Regions from separate parts of the Nocardiopsis sp. CNS-639 genome, predicted to be linked through region 2. Evidence: riboswitches for the same ligand, from Rfam matches in the RefSeq annotation. Region 2 holds a riboswitch; each other region holds the start of a gene.

What was found. A riboswitch is a leader RNA that binds a small molecule or an ion and turns the genes downstream of it on or off. The one in region 2 is predicted to bind cobalamin.
Region 1: another riboswitch for cobalamin. It lies ahead of metE (5-methyltetrahydropteroyltriglutamate--homocysteine S-methyltransferase); the one in region 2 lies ahead of G011_RS0119660 (VWA domain-containing protein).
Region 3: another riboswitch for cobalamin. It lies ahead of G011_RS0124140 (ABC transporter substrate-binding protein); the one in region 2 lies ahead of G011_RS0119660 (VWA domain-containing protein).

What each region holds. Positions count from the first base shown of each region.
Region 1 covers NZ_KB906854.1:490,654-492,909, forward strand. The annotation lists gene G011_RS0101955 (polysaccharide deacetylase family protein) at 1-448, opposite strand, end outside; cobalamin riboswitch at 727-890, shown strand; gene metE (5-methyltetrahydropteroyltriglutamate--homocysteine S-methyltransferase) at 1,056-2,256, shown strand, end outside.
Region 2 covers NZ_KB906866.1:129,802-132,057, forward strand. The annotation lists gene cbiE (precorrin-6y C5,15-methyltransferase (decarboxylating) subunit CbiE) at 1-1,166, opposite strand, end outside; cobalamin riboswitch at 1,215-1,359, shown strand; gene G011_RS0119660 (VWA domain-containing protein) at 1,393-2,256, shown strand, end outside.
Region 3 covers NZ_KB906873.1:92,028-94,283, forward strand. The annotation lists gene G011_RS0124135 (threonine/serine dehydratase) at 1-905, opposite strand, end outside; cobalamin riboswitch at 1,116-1,296, shown strand; gene G011_RS0124140 (ABC transporter substrate-binding protein) at 1,321-2,256, shown strand, end outside.

The DNA.
Region 1 (2,256 bases), on a different contig from region 2:
CCCGGGACCCCTCGGAGTCGGTCTCCACCCGGGTCATGCGGACCCCCAGCAGGCCGTCGCGCGCCGCGGTCAGGTTCCACCCCGCCTCGAAGGAGACCGCGCCGGGGTTGGCGGTCTCGAAGGCGTGCACCTCGTCGGTCAGCTCACGCTCCAGGAAGTCGGCCAGCGGCTCGGCGTTGGGGATCACCGGGTAGGTCACCGCGACGGAGACCTCCCCGTCGTAGGGCAGTTCGGCCTCCTCCAGGCCCGCCACCGCGGCCGCGTCCACCTCGGTGAGCCCGTCGGGCGCACCGGAGGCCGGGGGCGATGGCTCGCTCTCGGAGACCGGCGCTCCATGCGTCCGCGGCCCGGGCTCGGGCTCTCCGGAGGAGCGGGTGGCCAACAACACCATGCCCGCCAGGACCGCCAGGGCTACCACGACCGTGATCAGGGGGTGGTCCGGTGCCATGGCGAGGCGGGACTGCTTACTCACGAGGGAATCTCCACGTTCATCGCTCAGACGAACGTCCGCGGGGAGCAGAGGGGAGCTCACCCGCGCAACGCTTGACTTCGTGTGTGACGCCGGTCGAAGGACGGGGGTTCTCACCGTCCGGGCCGGGCGCATGGGGCCGCACGCCGGGTACAGGGGCGAAGGGGGCCCTCCCTATACTTGCAGCCGTGGAAGGTACATGATCCACCCCCGCGTCCCGGGTCCGGCCCGGAACGGGCGGGGCGGAACCATGTCGCAAGAGGGAACCCGGTGCGAGTCCGGGACTGCCCCGCAGCGGTATGGGGGAACGAACGTCGCCATGAGCACTGGTAGTGCCGGTCGCGGAGACCGCACACCGGGAAGCGGCGGCCAGTAGGAGGAGCGGTGTTGGCACCGCCCGCGCCCCCGAGTCCGAAGACCTGCCTCCACCCGGCGACGCACCCGCGGCGCCGGTGGTCCCGCGCCCCGAGGGAGGGCCGGAGGCGGTGGCAGGTCCGGTGCGCGCCCGCGGCGCGTCCGTCGGCGTGCCCGCCCCCTCTTCTCCCCTCGCGGCCGGTACCCGGCTTTCGACGAGGGAGAGAAGCTCATGACCACGACCCCCGCGCCGTCCGCGGCCCCGGGCGGACCACGCCCCTCCGTGCGCTCGACCGTGCACGGCTACCCGCGCATCGGCCCCGCCCGCGAGCTCAAGCGCGCCTGCGAGTCCCACTGGAGGGGCCGCACCACCGCCCGCGAACTGGACGCGGTCGCCGCCGGACTGCGCCTGGACGTCTACGCCCAGCTGCGCGAGGCCGGTGTCGACGACATCCCCTCCAACACGTTCTCCTACTACGACCACGTGCTGGACACCGCGGTCCTGTTCGACCTGGTCCCCTCCCGCTTCGCCCCTCCCGCCGCGGCGCCGGACCGCGAGGAGGAGCTGCGCCGCTACTTCGCGCTCGCCCGCGGCGAACAGGGCGCCCCGCCGCTGGAGATGACCAAGTGGTTCGACACGAACTACCACTACCTGGTCCCCGAGCTCTCGCCCGGCAGCCGTCCCCGCCTGGTGGGCGACAAGCCCGTCGCCGAGTTCCGCGAGGCGGCCGAGGCGGGTTTCCACACCCGTCCGGTCCTGGTCGGTCCGCTCACCTTCCTGCTGCTGGCCAAGCCCGCCGACGGCGCCCCCGAGGGCTGGGAACCCGTCCAGCTGCTCGACCAGCTCCTGGAGGCCTACGCCCAGCTGCTCGGCGACCTGCGGGCCGCGGGCGCCACCGAGGTCCAGCTGGACGAGCCGATCCTGGCCACCGACGAGGGCCGTGCCGCCGTCGGCCACCTGGAGCGCGCCTACCAGTACCTGGGCGCGGTCACCGACCGCCCCTCCCTGCTGGTGTCCACCTACTTCGGCTCCATCGGCTCCGCCGCCCTGCGCGTCCTCAAGGACTCCGCGGTCGAGGCGGTCGGCCTGGACCTGGTCACCGACGACGAGGGCGTGGACGACCTGGTGCGGGTCTCCGGCCTGGGCGCCACCCGCCTGGTCGCGGGCGTGGTGGAGGGGCGCAACGTCTGGTGCACCGACATCCCGGCCGCCGTCGCCGCGCTCGGTACCCTGCTCGCCCTCACCGACGAGCTGACCGTGAGCACCTCCTGCTCCCTGCTGCACGTGCCCCTGGACCTGGACGCCGAGCCCTCCCTGGCCCCCGAGCTGCGCGGGGCCCTGGCCTTCGCCAGGCAGAAGGCACAGGAGACGGCCCTGCTCGGCCGCGTGCTGTCCGAGGGTGCCGAGGCCGAGCACACCGGACGGGGCGGCG
Region 2 (2,256 bases):
TTGCGGCCGATCCGCGCGGCCCGTTCGGGGTGGGCCTCCACCGCCGTGGCGGTGCATGAGGGGTGGGCGCGCATCCACTCGATGCCGACCGACCCCGCGCCAGCCCCCACGTCCCACAGGTGCTGGCCCGGTGAGGGGGCCAGGCGGGCCAGCGCCGAGGCGCGCAGGTCGCGTTTGGTGAGCTGCCCGTCGTGTTCGAAGGCGTCGTCGGGCAGCCCCGCGACCAGGCCGTGGCCGGGCGGGCCCAGGAGTTCCAGGGCCAGCACGTGCAGCGGGGGCACCGTGCCGGGAGGTGACGCGAGCCAGTGGTCGGCGGTGGTCTCCAGGCGCGACTCGGAGTCCGCGCCCAGGTCGCCCAGCACGCTCATCCGGCTGGCGCCGTAGCCCGCGCCGACCAGCAGGGCGGCGACCGCGGCGGGGGTGGAGCCGTCGGAGGAGAGCACCAGGACGCGGTGGCCGGGGGCGAGCTGGCGCAGCAGCAGGCGGGGGTCGCGGCCGACCAGGCCCACCACAGTGCAGCGTTCGGCGGGCCAGCCCATGCGGGCGCGGGCCAGGGCGACCGAGGAGACGGCGGGTTCCACCCGCACGGCGTCCGCGCCCAGCAGGTCGATCAGGGTGGTGGCGATGCCGGACACCAGGGGGTCGCCGGAGGCCAGCGCCACGGTGGAGGGGCCGTCAGGGGAGGCGCTGTCGCTGGAAGCGCCGTCGGTGGCAGCGCTGTCGAGGGAGGCCAGCAGTGGCGGCAGTCCCTCGCGCAGGGGTGAGGGCCAGACCCGGCGGCGCTGCCGGGGCCGGTCGGGGAGCATCGCCAGGTGCCTGCGCCCGCCCAGCACCGTGTCGGCGGCCAGGACGAGCGCGCGCAGCCGCTCGGGCAGGCCGGACCAGCCGTCCGCGCCGATACCGACGACGGTGATCCGGTGCCCGGCGGGTGGGGAGGCCCCGCCCCCCCGCGCAGCGGCATCCGGGCGGTGGTGGGTGACGGAAGGAGGCTCCGCGCCGCAGGCGTCCGTCGAGGGCGCACCACTCCCCCGCGCAGCGGCATCCGGGCGGTGGTGGGTGACGGAAGGAGGCTCCGCGCCGCAGGCGTCCGTTGAGGGTGCACCACTCCCCCGCGCAGCGGCATCCGGGCGGTGGTGGGTGACGGGAGGGCGGCTGTCGTCCTTCATTCCTCGGACGCTATCGTGGCGGCAGGCATGAGGTGCCCCAACGGCCCAGCCATCGGAAACGGTGGGGACGGCCGACGGGGAGAATCTGGGAAGCCCGGTGAGACTCCGGCACAGGCCCGCTGCGGTGAACCGAGCCTTCCGTCCAGGAAGGACCCGGCAAGTCCGAAGACCGGCCTCGCGCCCGTCCCTTACCGATGGCGACATGAGCGGGAGCCTCTACATGCCATTGCGGTCACCGCACTACCCCTTTTCCGCGATCGTCGGCTGCGACGCCGATGAACTCGACGACCTGGGCCTGTCCCTCGTCCTCACCAGCGTCTCGCCGGAGATCGGCGGCGTCCTGGTGCGCGGCGAGAAGGGCACCGCCAAGTCCACCGCGGTCCGGGCCCTGGCCTCCCTCCTGCCGCCCGTCGACGTCTACCAGGGCGACCGGTTCTCCGTGGACCCCGCCGACCCGGCGCAGCACTCCCCCGACGGGCCCTTCGGGTCCGGCACGGCCGTGGAGAGCCGCCCGGTGCGCCTGGTCGAACTGCCCGTCGGCGCCACCGAGGACCGCGTCCTGGGCTCCCTGCACCTGGAACAGGCCCTCACCCACGGCAGGGTCGCCTACGAACCCGGCCTGCTGGCCCGGGCCCACCGCGGCATCCTCTACGTCGACGAGGTCAACCTCCTGCACGACCACCTGGTCGACCTGCTCCTGGACGCCGCCGCGACCGGCCGGGTCACCGTGGAGCGCGACGGGTTCTCCGTGGAGCACGCGGCCCGGTTCCTGCTCATCGGCACCATGAACCCCGAGGAGGGCGAGCTGCGCCCGCAGCTCCTGGACCGGTTCGGACTCACCGTCGAGGTCGCCGCGCCGTCCGAGCCCGCGGTCCGCGCCGAGGTGGTGCGCAGGCGCATGTCCCACGACGCCGACCCCGCCGCCTTCGCCGGGCGCTACCACGAGGCCGAGAAGGCGCTGGCCGAACGCATCGCGGCGGCCCGGGAGGCACTGGGCCGGGTGCGCCTGTCCGAGGCCGCGCTGCTGAAGATCGCCGAGGTGTGCGCCGCCTACGACGTGGACGGCCTGCGCGCCGACATCGTGACCGCG
Region 3 (2,256 bases), on a different contig from region 2:
GCGACCGTCTCCTGGGGGCGGCCGGGCGCGGTGGGCACCCGGCCCGCCAGGACCGCGGCGGCGGCCAGGGCCCCGCTGGGCTCGGCGACCAGGCGCGCCCCGTGGGCGAGGGCGGCGACGGCGCGGGCGATCTCCTCCTCGGTCACGGTGACGACCTCGTCCAGGCGGGCGCGCAGGTGGGCGAAGGTCAGCTCGGACAGGCACACGCGCACCCCGTCGGCCATGGTGCGGTGGGTGCGCTCGGGCGGCCAGGTGACCAGGCTTCCGGTGCGCAGGCTCTCGGCGGCGTCGGCGGCCAGTTCGGGCTCCACCCCCACTACGCGGACCCGGCGCGGGCCCGCGGCGGCCAGCGCGGCGGTGGCCACCCCCGAGGCGAGTCCGCCTCCGCCCACGGGCACGACGACGGTCGCGACCTCGGGCGACTGCTCCAGGATCTCCAGGCCGACCGTGCCCTGGCCCGCGATGACGCGCGGGTCGTCGAAGGGCGGGACGAGGGCGAGCCCCTCCTCGTCCCGGAGCCTCCGGGCGGTAGCCTCCCGCTCCCGGGGGGCGACCATGACGATGCGGGCTCCCAGGGCGCGCATGCGGTCGACCTTCACCCCGGGCGCGCCCTCGGGGACGACGACGGTGCAGGGCACCCCGTGCCGGGCGGCGGCGTGGGCGAGCGCCTGGCCGTGGTTGCCCGAGGAGTGGGTCACCACACCGCTTCGGCGCTGGTCGGGGTCGAGCAGGGCGACGGCGTTGGTGGCGCCGCGCAGCTTGAAGGCCCCGGTGGGCTGGAGGCTCTCGGGTTTGAGCAGGAACGGCGGCCCTCCGGCGGGGCCCGCCGTCAGCGGGGTGCGCACCGCCTCCCCGCGCAGGCGTTCCCGGGCGGCGCGGACGTCCTCCACCGTGATCAGTTCCATGCGCCCTCTATGCCCGGTCCCGGTCCGGCCACGCATCCGGACGGTGCCCCGCCCAACCCGGGTGCGGCGGCCGTGCGGGGCTCCCGCGCCGCCGGGGACGCCTTCCCGGTCAGGCGGCTCGCGGAGGTCCGGCCGTCGGCCGGGAGGGGAGCGGGTCTCGCGGAAGGGACCCGCGTGCACTACCGTGGCCGGTTGACTGTCAGCACAAGTCCATATCGTCGACGTCGCAGTGCACGGGAAGCCGGTGGAAGTCCGGCGCGGTCCTCGCCACTGTGACCGGAGGGCGCCTCCCGCACGCCACTGGGCCGGACACGGCTCGGGAAGGGTGGGGGCGCGGGGCCAGAGCCCGACTCCGGGAGCCAGGAGACCGGCTGCGACCGTCCGCGTCATCAGACCACGAAGGATGGTTTGTTCGATGAAGCCCACCGGGGCACGCGCGGTCCGGTACCGCCTGCCCGCCTGCGCCGCCCTCGCCCTGCTCCTGGCCACGACCGCCTGCGGCGGGGGCTCCGCCGCCCCCTCCCCCGAGGCCGCCGGGGAGACGATCCGCAACTGCGGCGTCGACGTGTCCGCGGACAGCCCGCCGGAACGGGTGTTCGCCGCCTACCAGCCCGCCATCGAGACCGCCCACGCGCTGGGCCTCAGCGACCGTCTGGTGGGGACGGCGTTCCTGGACGCCGCCGTCCTGGAGGAGTACGCCGACGCCCAGGCCGGACAGGAGTACTACCCCAACCTGCCCAGCCGGGAGGAACTGCTCAGCCACGGGCCCGACTTCGTGCTCGCCGGGTTCAACGACGTGTTCACCGACGAGAACCTCGGTACGCGGGCCTCCCTGCGCGAGCTGGGCATCGGCAGCTGGATCCCGGCTCCGCTGTGCCCTAGCGGGGACGGCCGCACCGACGCGACCATCGACCCGGCCTCGGTGACGATGGACAACGTCTACGCCGACCTGCGGGATCTGGGCGCCCTGTTCGACGCCCGCGAGCGCGCCGAAGAGGTCATCGCGGACATGGAGGGCGCGATAGGCGGGGTCACCGAGGCCCTGGAGGGCGGCGTGCCTGAGGAGGACCGGCCCTCGGTGATGGTCGGCCGCCCCAGCGACCAGGGGTTCCGGGTGGCCGGCGGGCAGGACTTCTCCACCGAGATCATCCGGCTGGCCGGAGGCGTCAACGCCTTCGCCGACCTGGACGGCGGGCGCAACCACGACGTGGCCGTCGAGGACGTGATCGCGCGCGACCCCGACTTCATCCTGGTCGACGTGTGCTGCGACGCGGAGATGACCGCCGCCGACGCCGCCCCGGACGTGGAGCGGATCACGGCCGATCCCGTGCTGGCCAACCTGACCGCGGTC